3 regions of the Arthrobacter sp. AD-310 genome follow, and region 2 is predicted to be linked to each of the others. Evidence: riboswitches for the same ligand, from Rfam matches in the RefSeq annotation. Region 2 holds a riboswitch; each other region holds the start of a gene.
The links. A riboswitch is a leader RNA that binds a small molecule or an ion and turns the genes downstream of it on or off. The one in region 2 is predicted to bind cyclic di-AMP.
Positions count from the first base shown of each region.

Region 1: another riboswitch for cyclic di-AMP. It lies ahead of ACYQ1Z_RS05115 (C40 family peptidase); the one in region 2 lies ahead of ACYQ1Z_RS09780 (aggregation-promoting factor C-terminal-like domain-containing protein).
Region 3: another riboswitch for cyclic di-AMP. It lies ahead of ACYQ1Z_RS07120 (glycoside hydrolase family 16 protein); the one in region 2 lies ahead of ACYQ1Z_RS09780 (aggregation-promoting factor C-terminal-like domain-containing protein).

Region 1 is NZ_BAAHNO010000008.1:51,599-58,502, reverse strand. Features, by position in the region: gene ACYQ1Z_RS05135 (DUF6457 domain-containing protein) at 1-208, opposite strand, end outside; gene mobA (molybdenum cofactor guanylyltransferase) at 224-883, opposite strand; gene ACYQ1Z_RS05125 (HNH endonuclease) at 946-1,446, opposite strand; gene ACYQ1Z_RS05120 (NlpC/P60 family protein) at 1,671-2,432, opposite strand; gene ACYQ1Z_RS05115 (C40 family peptidase) at 2,593-3,270, opposite strand; cyclic di-AMP (ydaO/yuaA leader) riboswitch at 3,341-3,519, opposite strand; gene ACYQ1Z_RS05110 (M23 family metallopeptidase) at 3,648-4,472, opposite strand; cyclic di-AMP (ydaO/yuaA leader) riboswitch at 4,483-4,693, opposite strand; gene ACYQ1Z_RS05105 (metal-dependent transcriptional regulator) at 4,844-5,539, opposite strand; gene serC (phosphoserine transaminase) at 5,822-6,904, shown strand, end outside.
Region 2 is NZ_BAAHNO010000013.1:70,826-77,729, forward strand. Features, by position in the region: gene ACYQ1Z_RS09755 (hypothetical protein) at 1-6, shown strand, start outside; gene ACYQ1Z_RS09760 (SixA phosphatase family protein) at 99-626, opposite strand; gene ACYQ1Z_RS09765 (winged helix-turn-helix domain-containing protein) at 717-1,580, opposite strand; gene ACYQ1Z_RS09770 (response regulator transcription factor) at 2,280-3,020, shown strand; gene ACYQ1Z_RS09775 (HAMP domain-containing sensor histidine kinase) at 3,027-4,529, shown strand; cyclic di-AMP (ydaO/yuaA leader) riboswitch at 4,649-4,809, shown strand; gene ACYQ1Z_RS09780 (aggregation-promoting factor C-terminal-like domain-containing protein) at 4,815-5,519, shown strand; gene ACYQ1Z_RS09785 (VOC family protein) at 5,558-5,926, opposite strand; gene upp (uracil phosphoribosyltransferase) at 5,972-6,607, opposite strand; gene ACYQ1Z_RS09795 (phosphatase PAP2 family protein) at 6,629-6,904, opposite strand, start outside.
Region 3 is NZ_BAAHNO010000010.1:101,083-107,986, reverse strand. Features, by position in the region: gene ACYQ1Z_RS07130 (lipopolysaccharide biosynthesis protein) at 1-486, opposite strand, end outside; gene ACYQ1Z_RS07125 (glycosyltransferase family 4 protein) at 483-1,229, opposite strand; gene ACYQ1Z_RS07120 (glycoside hydrolase family 16 protein) at 1,776-2,870, opposite strand; cyclic di-AMP (ydaO/yuaA leader) riboswitch at 2,875-3,055, opposite strand; gene ACYQ1Z_RS07115 (metallophosphoesterase) at 3,221-4,183, opposite strand; gene ACYQ1Z_RS07110 (hypothetical protein) at 4,269-6,269, opposite strand; gene ACYQ1Z_RS07105 (helix-turn-helix transcriptional regulator) at 6,472-6,904, opposite strand, start outside.

The DNA.
Region 1 (6,904 bases), on a different contig from region 2:
TATCGGTGGCCCGCCCGGCGCCGGAGGCAAGGCCCGCCGCGTAACCGGCAATAAAGGTGGTGAGCGGGGCAGCCGGACGGACCACGGAGTGCGCGGCTACTCCGGCCAGCGAAAGGATGGCGTTGATGTCCACCTGGACATCCTCGAGTTCATACGCCTGGAGCAGGGACCTGCACCATTCCTCCAGCGTTTCGTCCTGGCTCTTCATGAACTGCCTCCCAAGTTAGCTGCGGCTGCGCCGCTGCTGGCTCGAATGCTGGTCACCGGCGGCAACCCCCAGCGCGGCGGCATCGTCCCACGTGTCCACGTCTGCTGTGGACGCGGCAGGAACCATGACAAGCTGCACGTCCAGACTAGCAAGGAGCGCGCGCACCGAAGCGTTGACCAGGTTTCCGTTGCCCTCGAGTTTCTGCACGGCGCTTCTTAACCCACTCGTGCGATAAAAGCCGACGAGTGGCTGGATCCGACCCTCCGGGCTGCCGTCGTCCGCGCTGGCCAGGAGCGCTTCCGGTTTGTCCGCCTCCGCGGCCAGGGCAAGGGACAAGGTCCTGACAGCGTCCGCTACCAGCGGCATGTCGCAGGCCAGCACCAGGGTATAACCGCTGCCGGCCCCGCCCTCCGACAGGGCCTCGAGTCCGGCGGCAATCGCTGCTGCGGGTCCGGCGAATTCGGGCTGCTCGCGGCAGGTCGCCACCCCGTCCGGCAGGGGCCCGGAATCGGGCCCCACGACCACCACCTTGCGCGCTCCTGCAGCGGCGGACAGGGACCGTTGGAGCAGCGTTGAACCGCCGAACACCAGATGCTGTTTGGGCACGCCCCCCAGGCGTGACGAACGTCCTCCCGCCAGGATCAGGGCGTCAAACTCCGGCACTTCGACTTTCACGGTTCCAGCCTAGCCACCAGCCGGCTCTGCCGCGCACCCCCGCAAGATCACACCGAAGGGAATCAGGCTGCGCGTTCAGGGAGCAGGAACGGGTCCCATGCCGGGGTCGGCTTTTCCAGTTCCTTGATCTGCCACATGGTGCCGTGCGGCGGTTCGGGGACGAACCGCAGCTTCCAGCCCATTTCCGCGGGAGTGTGATCACCCTTGACGTTGTTGCAGCGGAGGCAGGCTGCCACGAGGTTCTCCCAGGAATCGGCCCCGCCGCGTGATTTTGGGTGGACATGGTCGATTGTGTGCGCGGCTTTCCCGCAGTAAGCACATTTGTGCCCGTCCCGCCGCAGGACACCGCGCCGGCTGACAGCGGTTGCCTGGTTGTACCTCGGCCGGATGTAGCGGTTGAGAAGGATCACCGAAGGCCGGCCCAATATCTCCTGCGGGCCCACCACGGGGTCGTCCCCTTCGGCCACCACGCTTGCCTTGCCCGTGAGCACAAGCACCAGCGCCCGGCGGAAAGTCACAACCGCCAGCGGTTCATATCCAGCATTCAGAACGAGAGTGCGCATGCACGTACCTCTTCACGGCCGCACCCGTCAGGGGCACGAGGGCCGGCTGCCCTCGGCATGTTCGGGCTATGGATCGACACCACAAGAGTAAACAAAGAAGTGCGCTATCAGCTAATTTCGCTGCAAAACGAGTTGGTCCCTTTTAAAGGGCAAGGACCCCTGCCGCGTGGGCAGGGGTCCTTGAACGGAGTCCGGTCGGCGAAGCGTTCCGGGCGGCGCCGCTATTAGCTGACGCGGATGAAGACCGGGCCGGAGCCAACGTTGGCGCTGAACACAACGGTCTGGTTGCCGTTGTAGCCGCCGTGGACGGCCTGGCCGTTGCCCGCGTAGACAGCGATGTGCGCTACGCCGGCGCCGCCGTCGGCGTAGTAGATCAGGTCGCCGGGCTGCGCTTCGGCAGCGCTGACCGTGCGGCCGAGGGACAGGTAGCCGGCAGGCCAGTCGTGGAAGTTGATTCCGACGGCGGCCAGCGAGTTGGTGACCAGCATGGTGCAGTCCTGCATAACGCCCAGCTGGGCGTAGGCGGCGGACAGGATGGCCGCACCCTTGCCGCTTGCGGAAGCGGCCGGCGCGGCGGGGGCAGAGGCGGCGGAGACGGTGGCCGTGACCTTGGGGGCAGCAGGAGCCTCGGCAACCGGAGCCGGAGCGGCTTCCTCAACCACGGGTTCTTCCTCAACGACAGGAGCCGGGGAGGTGGTGACTGCCGGCTTCTCAAAGGTGATCGCGATGGTGGAGGCTGCGGAAATCGGGGCTTCGATCGCGGACTCGACCTCAAGGGCCGAGGCCGGTGCCGAGTCACGCTGGATGTTGGCGTCAGCCGCGTTGGCTGCAATGCCGCTGGTCAGGACCAGGCCGGAGGCTGCGGCAATGACCGCTGCCTGGCGTCCGACGCCGCCGGCGTTGTCGCCAACAGCCTTGGCGATGATGGCGATCGAGTTGGTTTTGGTGACCTCGGCGCGGTGCCGTGCGGTAGCACGAGTAGTCATCTTTTCTCTCTTTCGAATTCCTCGGGGCCTGTGGGCCGCACAAGGGTGTTGGACGCGCCGGCATCTTGGGGGTACGTCGGCGCGTCCCGAACGGGGATTAGTGATTTGGCGGATGCGCGGGCAAAGAAAAAGTTCCGGGGGCCGAAGCCCCGGGAACTGATTAGCCTGCGAGGGTGTAGAAGGAGGAGGTTCCGGTTGCAGCTACGGAGTGGAGCAGGGTGCCCTGGGAGGGGTTGAGCGCGCTGACCATCATGCCGTTGCCTACGTAGATACCGACGTGTGCGCCACCGTTCTGCATCACCAGGTCACCCGGCTGGGGGGTGGAGGTGGGGGTCATGGCGGTCCATGCGTTGACGCGGGGAATGCTGATGCCGGCCTGGGCGTAGACCCACTGGGTGAAGCCGGAGCAGTCCCAGCCGCTCACGGGGCTGGTGCCGCCCCAGACGTAGGGGCTGCCAATGCCGGTGTAGGCAATGGCTGCCAGGCCGGAGGTGGCGGCCGAGGAGGCTGCCGCGGCAACCTTTTCGGCTGCTGCCGTGGCCGTGGTGGCGTTGTCCGCGTCGTCGTCGTCCGAGGTGGACTGGGGAGTCACGCGCTCAACGACGGGAGCTGCAACGGTGGTGACCACGGGACGCTCGAAGGAGACCGTGGCGGTGGGGGCGGCGGTGACCGCAAGGGCGGTCTGCGCCGAGCCGGACTCGGCGGACGCGGAGACACCGGCAGTGGTGTCCGCAGCGTTGGCCGGCAGGCCCATACCCAGGACCAGTCCCGAAGCAGCAGCAACAACTGCAGCCTGGCGACCTACTGTCCCGGCGTTGGCACTAACAGCCTTGGACACAGCGTCCAGGGGGTTGGTACGAACCGGTTGCGCACGGTGGCGCGCAGAACTATGGCGTGAAGACACGAAGGTAGCCTCTCCCAATGCCTGCGAGGTGAGCTGTCGGATTCGGATGGGAGTCACCCGGCCGCGCTGCTTCCATGGAAGCTTTGCGACTTAACCCCAAGGCCTTCATGACGAAGACCAAATTTGGTTCCCCCGCCCCTGCCAGACGATGAAATGCGAACGGACCTTGAGCGGTGGCAGAGTTAGGCAATCCGCACAAGAGCGTCAACTTCGGAAAAGTTGACGCGAGTTAGACGGTACAGCAGTTTCGCGTGAATGTCACATTCAGGTCACGGCGGGTCACAACGAACTGGGAGTTTGCCCTCATTTGACTACAGCCAGCCCGTCGGATCGACCACTTCGCCGTTGACCTGCACCTCGAAGTGCAGGTGGCAGCCAGTCGAAGCCCCGGTGGTGCCACTCAAAGCCACCACGTCGCCCCTGGAGACCGTCTGGCCCTCAGTCACACTGAAGGACGAAAGGTGGTTGTACGTGGTCTCCAGGCCGTTTCCGTGGTCAATCACCACACGGTTGCCGCCGCCGAACTGGTGCCAGCCCACAAAGGTCACGGTGCCGGTGGCGGCGGCGAGCACGGAGGTGCCGCACTGCGCCACGTAGTCCTGGCCGCGGTGGAAGTCGCCGGAGCCGCCCGTGATGGGGCTGACGCGGTAACCGAAAGGCGATGCGGTAACCATGCTGGCCAGCGGCGCACCAAGGCTTCCGACCGATGCGGCGCGGGAGACGGCGCCCGCGGACTGGGCACTCAGGAGCTGCTTGAGCTTGCCGTCAGGGTCGGCCTGCGTCACGACCGCTGAGCGGCTGAAGTCGATCTGGGCGCCGGCTTCAGCGGAAATGGCCGGCTGCTGCGGCGTGACGGCGGACGCGGCAACAGGCGTGCTTCCGGAGGCGTCCGTGGCCATCACGGGACTGGTGGCAGGAACAGTCACTGTAAGCACCATGCCGGTGGCGGCCAAAGCGATCCCGGCCTTCTGGCCGATGCCGCTTGCAGAGGCGAACTCGGTGATCTGCCGGAACGGACCCCGACGGCGCCGCGCATCACGGTGGAGATCGCGGGGGCGCTCCGTGTGAGTAACTTCGGCCACGCGCGGGGCCGGAGCGGGGCCGGCCGCGCGGCGGCGCCCCCTGGAGGTCTGCATGGACAAGAAGGATTCCTCTCTGAAAGCCTGCGAAGTTAGCTGTCGGATTCGGGTCAGAGAGATCAAAGACCCGGTCCGGAGCAGGCAAGCTTCGGCACAGAGAGATTCCCGGAGGATTCCTACACTGGAAGAGGCTTGCTGCTGTCGGACTTCACCCCAAGGCAGTCCCCCGCTGCCGCTTGTGGTTCCCCCGCCTCTGCCAGTAGTGACTCGTGCACCTGTTCCGCTGGCAGAGCTCGGCTCCGGAACAGGTAACGCTTTAGTATCAACGCTTGCTTCAACTATAGAGGCTTAATCCCTAAAGTAACAATTCCGTTATCTTTGCGTAACCGCCATCAAATGGAGTATTCCCGGGTTGCGGGCGTCGCTCGCTAGCGGACGGTAACGAAGACGTGGGCGGCCACTTCGGGCGGCAGTTCGAGGGCGCCCTCGATGCCGGGCACGCGGACGGAAATATAGTCACCCACGCGCTCGAGCGTTACAGCGGCGCCGGGCCGGATGCCGCCTTCATCGAGCTGCGCCAGCAGTTCAGGTTCCACCTGGATGGGCTCTGCCAACCGGCTGACGGTCACCACAGAGGCGGTGCCATATGACTTCATGGCCTCCAGGAGGCTCACCGCCGTTTCCGCGACGGCCGCAGCAGCCTCACCACCCAGCGCCGCGAGGCCTGGGATGGGGTTGCCGTAGGGGGATTCGGTGGGGTGGTCCAGCAGTTCATAGATGCGCCGTTCCACACGCTCACTCATCACGTGCTCCCACCGGCAGGCTTCGTCGTGGACGTAGGCCCAATCCAGCCCGATGACGTCTGCCAGCAGCCGTTCCGCAAGGCGGTGCTTCCGCATCACTTCCGTGGCCCGCTTGCGGCCGACTTCGGTAAGTTCCAGATGCCGGTCCCCGGACACCACAACCAGGCCGTCACGTTCCATCCGGCCAATGGTCTGGGACACCGTGGGACCGGAGTGGCGCAGCCGTTCAGCAATACGGGCCCGGAGGGCAACGATGTTCTCTTCTTCGAGTTCCAAAATGGTCCGAAGGTACATCTCCGTAGTGTCGATCAGATCCGTCATCCAGCTCAGCTCCTCGAGCGCAGTACCTTGCGTTGTCCCACCGTATCGCCGTTCACCGCGACGTAGTCCGTTGGCTAGCTTAGCCTATTTTGACTTAGTCCGAATAGTTGAAGAGGCCTACTGGAGGCGTCTCACGGGCTGGACTTTGACGGTTCCGGTTCCCGCCGAATGGGCTGTTCAGGCAGAATGGGAACGGCCCAGATGCAGTCCACCCAGGCTGCCTGCCAGCGACCATCCACCCGTCCGGACCGAAGCCGTGTCCACGCCGAAATTGGAGCCCCTGTGAGCGAACCCAGCATCACTATTCCCGCCGACCTCCTCCCCAAGGACGGACGGTTCGGCGCCGGTCCCTCCAAGGTTCGGCAGGAGCAGATCGATGCGCTGTCCGCCGCAGCAAAGAACATCCTCGGCACCTCGCACCGGCAGGCCCCGGTCAAGAACCTCGTTGGTTCGGTCCGCGACGGCCTGAGCCGGTTCTTCCGTGCGCCGGAAGGTTATGAAGTGGTCCTTGGCGTCGGCGGCTCGACGGCATTCTGGGATGTCGCCAGCTTCGGCCTCGTGGAGAAGAAGGCCCAGCACCTCTCCTTCGGCGAGTTCGGCTCCAAGTTCGCCGCCGCCACTAACAAGGCCCCCTTCCTGGACGCCTCCTCCATCATCAAGTCCGAGCCCGGCACCCGCCCGGCAGCTTCGGCCGAAGCAGGCGTGGACGTGTACGCCTGGCCGCAGAACGAAACCTCCACAGGTGTTTCCGCCCCGGTGAAGCGGGTTGCAGGCGCGGACGAGGGATCACTGGTCCTGATCGACGCAACGTCGGCCGCGGGCGGGCTGGACGTCGACGTGGCCGAGAGCGACGTCTACTACTTCGCCCCGCAGAAGAACTTCGCGTCGGACGGCGGCCTCTGGCTGGGCCTCTTCTCCCCCGCCGCCCTGGAGCGCGCGGCCCGGATTAAGGCAAGCGGCCGCTGGATCCCCGACTTCCTCGACCTCCAGACCGCCATCGATAACTCGCGCCTGAACCAGACCTACAACACGCCGTCGCTGTCCACGCTGGTGACCCTGGACGCGCAGGTGCAGTGGCTGAACTCCAACGGCGGCCTCGACTTCGCGGCTGCCCGGACGGCGGACTCCGCCGGCCGTGTCTACCAGTGGGCCGAGGCTTCCGAATTCGCTACACCGTTCGTCACCAACCCGGACGAGCGCTCCAACGTCATCGCCACGGTGGACTTCGACGAATCGGTGGACGCCGCCGTCGTGGCCAAGGTCCTGCGCGCCAACGGCATCGTGGACACCGAGCCCTACCGGAAGCTGGGCCGCAACCAGCTGCGCATCGCCACGTTCGTGGCTATCGAGCCGGACGACATCACC
Region 2 (6,904 bases):
CGGTAAAACCTTCCACTGGAGGCCCCTGCCCGCCGCGGGCGCCCTCCACGTCGGCAAGCCGCGGTAGTCCGTCGGTACTTACGTACTGATAGCGGCGCTCAGTGCGCGCGCGGAACTTTGAACCGGGTGATCCGGGCGTCCTGTCCGTCCAGCTCCGCCCACGGTTTCTCGGTTTCCAGGACGGTGAGTGCGCTGGTGGGAAAGTGCGTGGCGGCATCCATGTAGGCGTCGTGGTCCGAATCGCGCGACGCCAGGTGCATCGCGAGGTCCTGCACGCCGGGCAGGTGGGCGATCAGCATCAGGGTGGTCACCGTGTCCGGAACGTGGTTGATCACGGAAAGCATTCGCAGGGCGGATGCCGCGTACAGCCCCTCCTCAAGCTTGGGGGTGGGGGCTTTGTCACCCAGTTCAGAGCACACCCAGGTGCAGGTCTGCCGGGTCCGCAGGGCGCTGGAGCAGAGGATGAAGTCGGGGACGATGTTGTGTTTGAGCAGCCAGCGTCCGGCCAGGGGCGCTTCCCGGTGGCCCCGCTCCTCGAGCGGCCGTTCGTGGTCAGCCACGCCACCAGGCCAGTCGGCCTTGGAATGGCGCATGATCACTAGCCGGCGAAGATGGTGCTCACTCATGGCCCAAGCCTAACGAACCCGTCAGCGCTGCTGTGCCCCTACAGCAAAAGGCGCCCGCCCCGCTGGGGACAGGCGCCTTTCGTTCAGAAGCTAGATCGAGTATTCCGGAGCGGCCCAGACGACCACCTCGGGGTGCTCGTAGAAGCGGTAGCCCTGGCCGCGGACGGTGCGGACCGTGTTGGCCAGGCGGCCCAACTTGGAGCGGAGCCGGCGGATGTGGACGTCGATGGTGCGCTCGTTCGGCACTTCCTCGGCGTTCCGCCAGAGGCCTTCGAGCAGCTCGTCGCGGCCGACGGTGCGGGTGCCGTTTTCCACGAGGTAGTTCAGGAGCTCGAACTCCTTGAAGGTCAGGTTGAGGGATTCGCCGTCGAGGTGAACCTCCCGGCGTGCAAGGTCGATGAGGACACCGGAGGGGCGCGGCTCCTGCGGCTGCTGCGGCCGGGGAGTCTCGGTGCGCTGGCGGGAGTTCACCGTGGGGTCGCCGAAGGTGGAGCGGACGACGTCGAGCGCGGAACCCGGGGTGCCGGCAGGGGCTACGGCGACTGCCGCGTAGCTCTCGGCACCGGTAACCAGCGACTGGGCGTAGGCGCGGATTTCCTGGGCCAGTTTGGCGATTGAGGTGCCGGCAGCCGCGGCGGTTTCCTCATCGATGCCCATGTAGAGGACAAATCCGCGGGCCACGTTGTCATTGGCTACGGGACGCACCGCGTTGGGCCCCGCCACTACCGGAGTGGGAGCGGTGACGGGTGCGGAGTCTGCCGCCGGAACTGCCCGGAGCTGCCCGTATGAATTGGGGTTGTAGCCCTGCGGCGTGTAGCCCTGTGCGGGGAAGCCGTTCCCGGCAGAGGGAGCGAGGGCCGGGCGTGGACCGAAGCCGGGGCGCAGGCCGGATGGCTGGCCCGCCTTGGCGGCGTTACGGACGGAGATGTGGACGTATCCGGATGCAACAGACATGGAATGCTTACCTCAATGTGAATGGCCGCCATCGCGGCTCGAATGCTGGGTTTCCCCGCACTGCGAACTGGGGAGGGGCGCCCGACGCTGGGCTGGGGGGCGAATGCCTAAGAACTTCGGCGGGTGGGAAGGTCAGGCGTGCATTCGACAACAGCGCATGTCGGCAGCAGCTGATGTGCTGGGCCAATATTCTGCGGCTGCAGGTGCTGTTGAGTTCTTGTTCACATTGGAAGTGTGCAGCGTAACAATGGCAACTTGCAAGTAACAATGGACCGAATCGTCCGCATCGTGAGACGAAATGCTCTATTGTGGCGCAGATCACGATTCTGGCGGACCCCAAAGAATAACGCTCGTTATCCGAGCAGCCGGCCCGATAACGGCGTTTGGCGAAATATAGTTCGACAGGCGCGGGCAAAAGGACGCTTTTATTCAACTGAGTGCGGAATGCCAAAATCGCTCCTCAAGCCCGACGCCCCTGTCCAGCCCGATGCGCTCCGGGGAAAAGATTTTTCCCGTCCGAACGTCCGGAAATGAGCCCGGGACTACCCTGCCCTCCTGCTAGAGGGTGCCAGGCGGGTGCCCGCGCGACCAAGCTGCCGGTTCGCTGCAGGACCTTGCCCAGCTGGCTACGCTGGCATTCACAGCCTGCGCACAGGAAAGCCAAAGCCGGGCTACACCCACCGATCGGAGAGTTGTCCCATGGCCACTTCGCACTCCATGACCAACAACCTTCCCAAGCTGTCCCACCCGGACGGCTCCCCCATCCGTGCCCTTGTGGTCGATGACGAGCCCAGCTTGTCCGAACTGATGAGCATGGGCCTGCGGATGGCTGGATGGTCCGTCGCCGTGGCCGCGGACGGCCCCGAGGCCGTGAAGCTCGCAAAGGACTTCCGCCCGGACGTGCTGGTGCTGGACGTGATGCTTCCGGGGTTCGACGGCGTCGAACTGCTGGGCAGGATCCGCGCCTTTGCTCCCGAGGTGCCCGCGCTCTTCCTCACCGCGAAGGATGCCGTCCAGGACCGGATCGTGGGGCTGGCCGCCGGGGGCGACGACTACGTCACCAAGCCGTTCAGCATGGAGGAGGTCATTCTCCGGCTGCACCGCCTGGTGCAGCGTTCCGGGGTCGCAGCCATGGACACCGCCGAACTGGTCGTTGGCGATCTTGTCCTCAACGTCGACACGCGCGAAGTCACGCGGGCCGGGGAGGACGTCCAGCTCACCGCCACACAGTTCGAACTGCTCCGCTACCTTATGGAAAACCCTAAGCGCGTCATCAGCAAGGCGCAGATCCTGGACAGGGTATGGGACTACGACTTCGGCGGGCAGGCCAACATCGTGGAGCTCTACATTTCCTACCTGCGCAAGAAGATCGACGCCGTCCACCCGCCCATGATCCATACCGTGCGTGGCGCCGGTTATGTGATCAAGCCCGCGGAGTAGGCTGTCATGCCCTTCCCCCAGGCTCCGGCCCAGCATTCCCGGAGCTGGCTCAAGCCCGCCACCTGGCACCTGCGGACCAGGCTGATCCTGCTCGCGATGGCGCTGCTGATCGCCATTTGCGGCGCCGTCGGGGTGGCCAGCTATGTATCTATGGACGCGTTCCTCACTCGCCAGCTGGATGACCAGCTGAGCCAGGCCGCCGAACGGGCCAACGATCCCGGCCGCCCTCCAATGGGCGGTTTCAACGGCCGCGACCCCCTGGACGCCCGAGGACAGAGCGTGGGCACGGTCAATGCCCGGATCGTGAACGGCCAGGTGAACAGCGGCGGCTTCCTCGCCTCGGATACCAGCCGGTCGGCGCTGTCCGCCGACGACAAAAAGGTTTTGCTCGCACTCGCCACCGATGCCCGGCCCGTGGACCGGAAGCTGTCCAACGGCGCGTACCGGCTTGTAGCCGTGCAAACGGACTTCGGCGACGTCCTGGTCACCGGCCTCCCGCTCGCCGGCAAGCAAAGCACCCTCGCTTCCCTGGTCTGGACCTTCGTTTTTGTATCGCTGGGCGGCCTGCTGCTGATCGGCCTCGTGGGAACGGTACTGATCCGGCGCACCATGAAGCCGCTCGAACAGCTGTCCGCGGTTGCCACCCGCGTGTCGCAACTGCCCCTCGACGCCGGTGAGGTCGCGCTGGCGGTCCGCGTGCCGCCGTCGAACGCCAACCCGGGCACCGAAGTGGGCAGCGTGGGCCACGCACTGAACCTGATGCTGGACAACGTGGCGAACGCGCTGCAGGCGCGGCAGAAGAGTGAGACCAAGGTGCGTCAATTCGTGGCCGACGCATCGCACGAGCTGCGGACACCGCTAACGGCCATCCGCGGCTACACGGAGCTGATGCGGATGACGGAGCGATTCACCCCCGACGGGCAAAAATCCCTGGCCAGGGTGCAGAGCCAGTCGGAGCGGATGACCGCGCTGGTGGAGGACCTCCTGCTGCTGGCACGGCTGGACGAGGGCCAGCCGCTGAAGCTCAGCGAAGTGGACCTCACGCAGCTGGTGGTCGAAAGCGTCAGCGACGAGAAGGTCATGGCCCCCGGGCACACGTGGCGGCTGGAACTGCCGGACGGGCCCGTGCTGGTCAAGGGCGATGCGTCCCAGCTGCGCCAGGTGCTCATGAACCTGCTGTCGAACGCGCGGAAGCATACCGCCGCCGGCACCACTGTGGTGACGGGAGTTGGCACCTCGCCGGAGGGCACGGCGGTAGTCACGGTAACGGACGACGGCGGCGGCATCCCGGCAGAGTTTGTCGACCACGCGTTCTCCCGCTTTGCCCGCGCAGACGCCGCCAGGAAAGGTACGGAAGACGCGGAAGGTGCGGGCGCCGCCGAGGGCACCAGTGGTCTCGGCCTGTCTATTGTGCAATCCATTGTGGAGGCTCACGGAGGCCGGGTAACGGTGTCATCACGGCCCGGCTGCACGCAGTTCACAGTTCAACTGCCTTCCTTCGATGTTTAGGCAAACCGACGCGCCGTCATTCGTGATGTCCGTTACCTAAATGTGACTTAAGCAGCGCCTTCCTGTACCGTCGATTGGGTGCGGTTCCCGTTCGGGCCGCGTATCCGGATGACGCCAAGCTCTGCCACTTCCCGGATTCCGTTTGATCCAAGGCAGAGGCGGGGGACCCACCGTCCCGGGCATCGATTGCCCTAGGGGTTAAGCCAGCACGTGTCTGTTCCGTGCGGCCGGATGCCCTCATCCGAACCCGACAGCTAACTCCGCAGGTGTGAGAGGCGATCAATCATGTTCAAATTCCCGGTACAGCCGCGCGCAAAACACGAGTCGGACAGCAATACACAGCGTCCCGCGGGCAGGAAGTTCACCTTTGGCCAGCGTGCCGCCGTCCTCACCGCAGGCGCCGCCCTGCTGGTGGGCGGAGTGGGTGCCGCAGGACAGGCCACCGGTACGCTGGCCCCCTCAGCGTCAACCACCGCGGCGCCCGCAGATTCCGATGCCAGCATGAGCATCGAAAAGAGCGAGATCCGGTCCAACCCGGCCGAGTCCCCTGCACCGGCTCCGATCAACGTGGTTCCGCAGGCCGCCGAGCCGGCCCCTGCGCCCGCCCCCGAGCCGGCTCCCGCTCCGGAACCCGCGCCCGCGCCCGAGCCGGCACCCGAGCCCGCTCCCGTCGTCGCGGTCAACGACCCTGCCGGCGCGCAGGCCTACGCCGCCGGCCAGCTGGCTTCCTACGGCTGGGGCCAGGACCAGATGCAGTGCCTGGTGACCCTGTGGGACAAGGAGTCCGACTGGACCACCACGGCCACCAACCCGAGCAGCGGCGCCTACGGCATCGTCCAGTCCCTGCCCGCCGAAAAGATGGCCAGCGCCGGCGCGGACTACCTCACCAACTACCGCACGCAGATCAACTGGGGCCTGAACTACATCAAGGAGCGCTACCAGTCTCCGTGCGGCGCCCTGAACTTCCACCTGGGCAACAACTGGTACTAAACCAGCCCTGAGCAGGACCCACTGCATCCCCGGCCGCCTCAGCGTCCGGGGATGTACTGCACCGCCCACCGGTTGCCGTCCGGATCGGCGAAATAGACGAAGTGGCCCCAGGCCTGGATGTCCACGTCGCTGACTTCCACACCGTTGTTCTTCAGGTGGTCGTGGGCCGCCTGGATGTCGCTGACCACCAACTGGAGGTTTGAGCCGGTGCCGGGAGGCGCGTCGGTGAGCCCTTCGCCGATGCAGATGGAACAGGCTGAGCCGGGCGGCGTCAGCTGTACAAAGCGGATGCCGTCGGAGGGCCGCTCATCAAAATCGGGATTGAAGCCGACCTTGTTGACGTAGAAATCCTTGGCGCGGTCCACGTCGGACACGGGGACAAACACAAGTTCCAGTTTCCAGTCCATGGGCACAGGCTAGCCAACGGCCCGGGCAGCGGAAAGGGTTGTGTCCTAGCCAGCGATGCCGTAAAGGCGGTCCCCCGCGTCCCCGAGGCCGGGAACGATGTAGGACTTCTCGTTCAGTTTCTCGTCGATGGAGGCCAGGACGATGGTCACGTTGGCGCCGGAGAGTTCCTCTTCCAGCTTGGCGAGGCCTTCCGGCGCGGCCAGCAGGCAGATGCAGGTGACGTCCGAGGCGCCGCGCTTGAAGAGGAACTTTATGGCTTCGCGCAGGGTTCCGCCGGTGGCCAGCATCGGGTCCAGCACAAAGATCTGCCGGCCGGTGAGGTCCTCGGGGAGGCGCTCGGCGTACGTGATGATGTCCAGGGTTTCCTCGTCCCGGGCCATCCCCAGGAAGCCGACTTCGGCCGTGGGCACCAGCTTGGTCATGCCTTCCAGCATGCCCAGGCCTGCGCGGAGGATGGGAACGACGAGCGGGGTGGGCTTGGTGAACGCGGTGCCCACGGTGGTGCTGACGGGCGTCTCGATGGTCACCGGTTCGGTGCGGACGTCCCGGGTTGCCTCGTAGGCCAGGAGCGTCACCAGCTCCTCCGTGAGCTGCCGGAACACGGGCGACGGGGTGTTCTTGTCCCGCAGGACGGTGAGCTTATGGGCGACGAGCGGGTGGTCCACAACGAGAGTGCGCATTGGTAAAAACTATCACCCGCGCTATTCCTTTCCGTGACCCGGGCTCCGGCCCGTGCTGCGCTCAGGACCCTGCCCGGCGGTCCGGTCAGTGTCGCGCCCGGAACTCCGGTTTGTGCCGGCGTCGTGATGGATGGCGTCCGCCACAACATCGCGCACCACGGGGTGCTCAAAGGTGGGTGCCGGGCCCGCGTGCTCCCTGCGCCTGATGAGATGGAACAGCCGGTGGGCCAGGATGACCATGGACACCCAGGCCAGTCCGAGGAACCAGCCGGCCATCACGTCCGTGAGCCAGTGGTG
Region 3 (6,904 bases), on a different contig from region 2:
AGTAACCGAACCCATTAAAGCTGCCCGGATTACGGGGGCTGCAGTCAGCTGCCTGAAGCGGAGATCGCGTCTGAGCAGGGCTTCAGGAACTGCCCCGCATGAAGTAGCAAAAATTGATACTGATATGACTTGGATCAATGGGACGGCAGCGGGAAAACCAAATACTTCTGAGGTTAGAGGCGCCCCCAATGCAACAATTAACGCGAGGGAGGTGCCTAGACCAAGCGAGATCAGGAGTGCGGACTGCGCCATAACCTTGGTTCGGGGTAAATAGACCAGAGCTTGGGCTACTCCTGCGTCAGCAACGCTTTCGGTGTATAACATCAGCACTAAGGCAAATGCAACCAGCCCGTATTCCTCCGGTGAGAGGAGTCTTGCCAAGACCACAGTGGTCGCAAGTACGATCAGCCGGCCTGAAACGAAGGCAAGACCTTGCCACATCGCGCCGCTTGCTCCTGCCCGCGCAAGGTCTCCGCCTGGTGTCATGGGGTTTTGCCTTCTTTCAGGTGCCAGTCGTTCACCGCCAAGTGAATTTGATCCAGATAATCTGCAGCAGTTTGCGTCCACGTCCGGACTTCAGAACCGGTATCGGACATGAGCCTCGGCGGGCCGCCGTTCAGATGGTTTACGACCTGGTCTACGAATTGTGTCGGGTCCTTTTCGATAGTTAGCAAAGGATGCGGAGCCTGTTCACGGGCGGCGACAGGTGTCGCCACAACGGGCACATTTGCAGCCAAGGCTTCCCGGACGGAATTCCGTATGCCGACGCCGTGCTCGTCTGGGAAGACCGCCACATCCGAACCATTGAATACGTCCATCACGGAGGGGACATTAGCCAGGACTTCAACCTGATCAGCAGACAGCGCAAGAACTGAGTCCGCAGGTTGGCGACCCGCAACAACGAATTTCGCATCGGGAACGTGCTCCCAGACCATTGGTGCAATTTTTTTGACCAGCACATGAGCACTGTCGATATTGGGACCATAATTGAGGCTCCCCACGAAGCAAACCACCGGAGAGTTCCGTTTCCCCCGGTAACGAGGCGCAGACTCTGCTCCATTGGCAACGCTGGTCACGGGCCGCGCCAGCTTCTTGCTCCACGCGGCAGCGTCTCCTGCACCGACGGTCAACAGCCGCGCACGGGCCGGGAGGCGTCGTTCTGCCCGCAGAGCCAGATACGCCCTGACTTTATATGCTGGCATCAACTTTCCTGCGATGGCAGTATCCATGGCCGCCCGGATAGACCAAGGATCAACAGTCTGCAGGACCAGAGGACCCCAAACATAGTGGGAGAGAAACAGCGCGTGGGGCCCGTGGATCAGCGTAGCGTCCTGTTGCAGGGACAATGCTGCCACTAATTCTCGGGCACGCCTCGTCGATCGTTCTTGCCGCCCTAGTCCGTTCACGCCTAGGCCTGAACGGAGTGCAGCTAGCGTCCTGCTTCGTCGAGGGACAACATGCACAGAGTTGCAGCGTGATCGAACTTCATCCGGCACCGTCACGGGCCCGGAGAATGTCAGCAATGTTACCGTCACGTCAGCAGGTAGGTGACGCAAAACCTCGAAGGGGATGAGAGAGCTTCCATCACCCAGCACAGGATCTCGGTTAGGGACACTTTCTGTTATGTACAGAAGCTTCATTGCAAGAGTTTACTAAATGATGGGAAGAACCGGATGGGCCGCCGGCTTGTTTTTTGAAAGTGAGAAACTGCCAAAAATGGACGGCGGCGGGATATGCCGCCGCCGTCCAGGTGAGCCCATTATAAGGGAGGAAAATCACTGCCAAGCGCGAACGTAGTCGACCTGTACCTCCGAGGCTGGCCCATAAACTGGATTAGTAGACGCTGCCCCAACGTTGAGGACAATATACTGCGGCGCGTTGCCATCGTCCGTGGGATAGGACTTGACTTTAACCCCATCAAAGTACACGTCGGATGAGGTTGCCGTACGGTGCAAGCCGAAAGTGTGGAATTGGTTCGCCCAGTCACCCGGAACTGTGCCCTGGTTATGCGTACCGGAACCTGAGTGGTAATTCACGGTCATTTTAGCCTTGAGGACTTCTGCGATGTCATTTTCCCCAGTCGTAGGCCATGACTGCCCGGTCGACCAGAACGCAGGCCAGTTGTACAGCCCGTTAGCGTCACCGGGGAACTTGATGCGGGCCTCCACGTAACCAGTGGTGAATTGATAGCCACTGCCCGCCCCGCCCTTGGGATTGCTGGAAACGAGGGCGCCGGAAGTGGACGAGGCCAGCGTCAGTGCGAGATTGCCATCCTTGATTGCGACATTGCTCGGGCTGGTGCTGACTTTGTTCATCTCACCACATGTGGGGGAGAACCAGCAGTCGGACCACTTGGTCGTATCGAGGGAACTTCCATTGAATTCGTCATTGAAGGTCATAACCCATCCGCCTGGAACTCCGGTAGGCATCGGGGTAGAAGTCGATGCCAGATTCGCCAGGGGGGCCGAAGCCGGTGCCAGCGTGGACTCCAGTGTTGTTTCCGGAAGTGGTGGCTCGCTGGCCGCCGGAACAGGGGCAGGGGCGGCGTCGGGTTCCACCGTCGCCTCTGTAGTAGGTTCCAGTGGGGCAGTTGCCTGGAGGAGCTGGTCGCGATGCATGTGCGATGCAACGGGCTGCTGCTTTGCGGAGTTGGTTACCCGTTCAACATTCAGAGCTTCGGTGTTTGCTGAGAGCCCCAAAGTGGCGGCGCCTAATAGGGCAACAAAGGCAGTCGTGGCCAGGCGCACCGTGAGTGGGCGTTTGAGAACCCCGGTGTAACGGTGAGGTTCGGAATGAATACGGGTCGAATTAACCGGTTCTTCCATGGACTGATGCGCTTTTGTGCGCGGCTGATCCGTAGATGCAGACATGAGTAGTGCCTCTCGTCGCCTGCGGGGTTAGCTGTCGGGTTCGGATGAGAGCATCCGGCCACTCATGAGGTTTGCCGTGACTTCACCCCGAGGGCAGGCAGAACCATGCCCGGGACACGTGGGTCCCCCGCCTCTGCCAGGAGTCTCGGGATCCCGTAAGTGGCAGAGTTAGGCGTCTTGCGGGATTGGGCCGGCTGGGGCAGCCCCAGAGGTAGACCGTACCGGAGACGCAGCGCTAAGTCACAATCCAGTAACAGGCATCACGGGCATTGCCGAGTCATGAAGGATCTGGCGCGATGGTGTGCTATCGCCCACTGGCAGGGTGCGCGGCGGCCAAAGAAGGCGCTATCTCACCTTTCGATACGGAATGAATCTTGAAACTCGTATCCGCGGGAAGGAATAAAGTCCACTCTCATGTGGGTGCTATCCAAGACCACGTGGGCGGTACCCTTAGCCGGGCTGTAGTTGGCGCCTGACCATGCGGCGAAGTAGGGCTTCTCAGCGTCTTCCGTGTTGATGTCCCTCAAGCTCTGACCTCCGACACCATTGGTGACGAAGACGGTTCCGTTGCCTTGGTTCACACTGCTGTCCGAATCAGTCACGCACTTCGGATTGACTTCCTGCACGAAGAGATAAGGACATCCGTCGCCGTATCCAATCTGGAAAGTGCGCTGATAGACGTGCTCGTGTCCTGTGAGTACAAGGTCAACACTTTTCCTAACGAGCAGGTTTAGGAATGCTTGGCCGGCATCACACCCATAGTGTCCTATGCTGAAGCACATATTGTGCATACCGACTATCGTCCAGGGAATTTTCGCTTCTCTGGCTGTATCAATAGCGGCTTCGGTCCATAGGTAAGATGCGCTGCCCTTGGAATAGTCCGTTCTACCGTCGGGAAATTCCAAACCCGGCGAGACCATGATCAGCCGAACTATCGGATTCTCGTCCGGGACGTCTACGTACCATTGCTTACCGTAGTCTCCTTGCAATCCTTGAAGCCGATTCGGAAGACATTCCACGTAATTGCTTATGTAGCCGTCGGGACCATTGCTCTCATGGTTGCCAGCCACAAGCAGAGTGGGAATTTCTGGCCCCAGCAGTTGTTGTACTAAATCGCAGAATTTCTGCTCGGCACCTTGCTCATAGGACAGGTCACCCAAGATGATGTTGAAGTCGGGTGCAAGCTCTCGTACTTTGTTCAAAACCCCCTTGGCGCCGCTGCCAAGTCCCACATCACCGGCTGCAGTGAAGTGGACGGTAGGCCCATCATCTGCAAGTTGGGGTGTAACCTCATCGCAACCGGTCATTCCCATGGCGCATAACAGAGTCAAAATGCTGATACAAGCACGTCTTTTCCCACGCGGCTTTGGTTGTGCCTTGTTCAAGATTCAGCAAGCCTTAACCGGATGGTCGCAATGCCGTTTGCCAGGCCCCCGCTGCTTTGGCCCCGGAAAATGTCCAGGTGGCTGCGCCGCTGGCGCCCGCGGATGTCTGGACTTTGTCGGCCTGTTCGGCGATTTGTCCACCCGCCGCCTCCCAGCGCTCTGCCCATCCTGTCGGGGGAGATGCCGCAGGAGTTGAGCTGTCGAACCCAACGCCACCGATAAGGAGGGCACCGTTGCTGGCCGTTGTTACTCCTGGCAACGTGATACTTGTCGCCGTGTAGCTGGTGTCCACGCGGGTAGCCACCATGCTGTCAATCGGACTTGATGTGCTCGCTCCGCGATAAGCAGTCATCCCGCCACCCCATTTCACAGCAGTGCTGGTAGACCAGGTATAAGAGGCGCCCTCAGCCGTTCCTGCCACCCGGTAGTAGACAAAGATCCGCGCTCCGTTTCCGATGGTAAGACCGTTTACAAGTGGCGTCCATCCGGCGGGAGCACTGCTAACCGACGGGGTTAAATCGGCAGTAAAGGCGGCGACCAACAAATCACCGGCGGTCGTACCCGCCGGTTTTGCGAGGGTGATCGGAGCAGCCGTACCGGAATAGCTGCTCGCCGTCCCCACCACGCTAATGCTTCCCGAAGGGGAAGGGGTTGGGGTAGGTGTCGGTGAGGGACTGGGGGCGGGCGCCGACCCCAGGGACCGGTCCGAGAACCAGTAGCGTTTGGTGACGTTGTTGCTCGCCAGGATCACGACACCGGTGCTGGAGTTAAGGCTCTGCTTGGTTGTTGTTACGTCATTGATGTTTGGGGATGCTCCGTCTTGGATGACGGGAGTTCCGCGGCCGCTGCCAAACACGGGGTTGTCCATGGACGCGGTCTTTTCGTAGATACTTCCCGCTACGCCCGAGTATGCGCATCCCGAAACGGATGTGGAAGGCGCAGTGTGAAACGCTCTGACCACGTTATTCGTGGTGTCCAGCACGACCTGGGGGCGGGAAACGCAATCAGCAACGGTTGCAATCGTTGACTTTGTGAAAGCACCGGTTCCGGGGCGGAAGACAAGCAACTGAAGTTGTGGCAGCGTCTTGTCCGTGTACGTGTCATTTAGGCTCGTCTTCAAAGCAGCATAGACTCGTCCGGCGGAATCAGCGAGAAGGGCTTTGAGATTCAAATGGTCATCCGCTTGGCCCTTTCCTTGAACAGCGGGCTGGACCTTCCATGAAGACGCCGCGGTCGGGGACGTTCCGTCGGTGCGCGTTGCCCAATAAACGGTGCCCGCGGGATTATCACTCCACATCACCCCGATCTTGTTGCTCCCGAAGGAAACGACGGCAGAAATGTCATCTGGCGCAGGATTCGGGTCCGCCACGGGCAGAACAAATGGCGTGTTCCAACTTGTTCCGCCGGGAGTGGACACGTTCACATAAACGGCGTTCGTGTAGCCCGAGGTCGCGTTTCCGGAAACCTGCGTCCAAGTGGCCCAGATTGCGCCCGTAGTGTCCTTGTCAATCGTCATCGATTCGCTGCTGTTATTGGTGATAGTAGTAGGAAAACCAGGGTCCAGGGTGTATTTGCCTGAGGAATAACTGTAGCGATAAAGCTTGGCCGGCTGCCCTGGAATGGACGGCTTGGGCGTCCCGTCCCCGGACACGGTCACTACATGCGAAGCGATGTATAGCTTGTTGCCGTCCCACAGGGTGTCAGCCAAAGTGTTACTCCGGCTGTCATTGAGGACGCCGGTGTCCACCCAGGTCCTGGTTGCCCTGTCGAGGCGGAAAATATGCCAGCCACTTCCTGTCGCCCACATGTCGGCCCACCAGGAACCATCGTTCCACCAGAGTTTGCTTTGCGGTTTATCTGAGGTGGGAGGGTTGACCACCCCTGAATAGCCGATGCTCTGATAGCCGTAATTCTCTGCGGCTCGGGCACTGCCAAGAGCGGTAAAGAGGCTGGTAAGGAGAATGACAGCCAAAATGATGGATTGAGCAACACGAGCTGTGGCGGGTCGGGACATGTCCAGCGTCCTTTATCAGCAGATACTGAAGGCACCCAGCAGTGCCGGACGTCCGTTTCTTGAACGTCAAGATGCAGGCAAATTTAGTCCTGGTTCTCATACCCCCGCAATAGGGACTTTTCGAAACCCTTCCAATAGGGAGTTAGGGGTAGCGGCGTACCGCGTGAACCGCGCCCGGCTGGGTCCGAACTGTCACTATCCTTTACACCGCGGGAAGAACGTACGGTTCGGCGGCCGGGTTTACCTTGCCCGCGGCCAGCGCCGTCAGTTGCGCGCGGGACTCCACACCCAGCTTCCTGTAAATGGCGGTCAGGCGCACCTCCACCGTCCGCACCGATACGTAGAGCGTTGCCGCGATCTCCTTGTTCCGCATGCCCCGGGCCACCATTTTGGCCAGGGCACGCTCATGGTCGGCAAGCAGCAGCAGTGCAGGGTTGCCGCGTTGACCGGCCGGCTCCGCCCGTTCTTCCAGCAGAAGTCCCGTGACGTGGTGTGTCCAGCCATCCGCGCCGGCCTCCTCGAACATCACCCTGGCGCGCATCAGGGCGGAGCGGGCGTCACGTATCCGGCCCAGCGCGGCCAGCCGTTCGGCGTAGCAGAGCAGCGTCCGCCCGCGTTCCAGCACGGATTCCCGA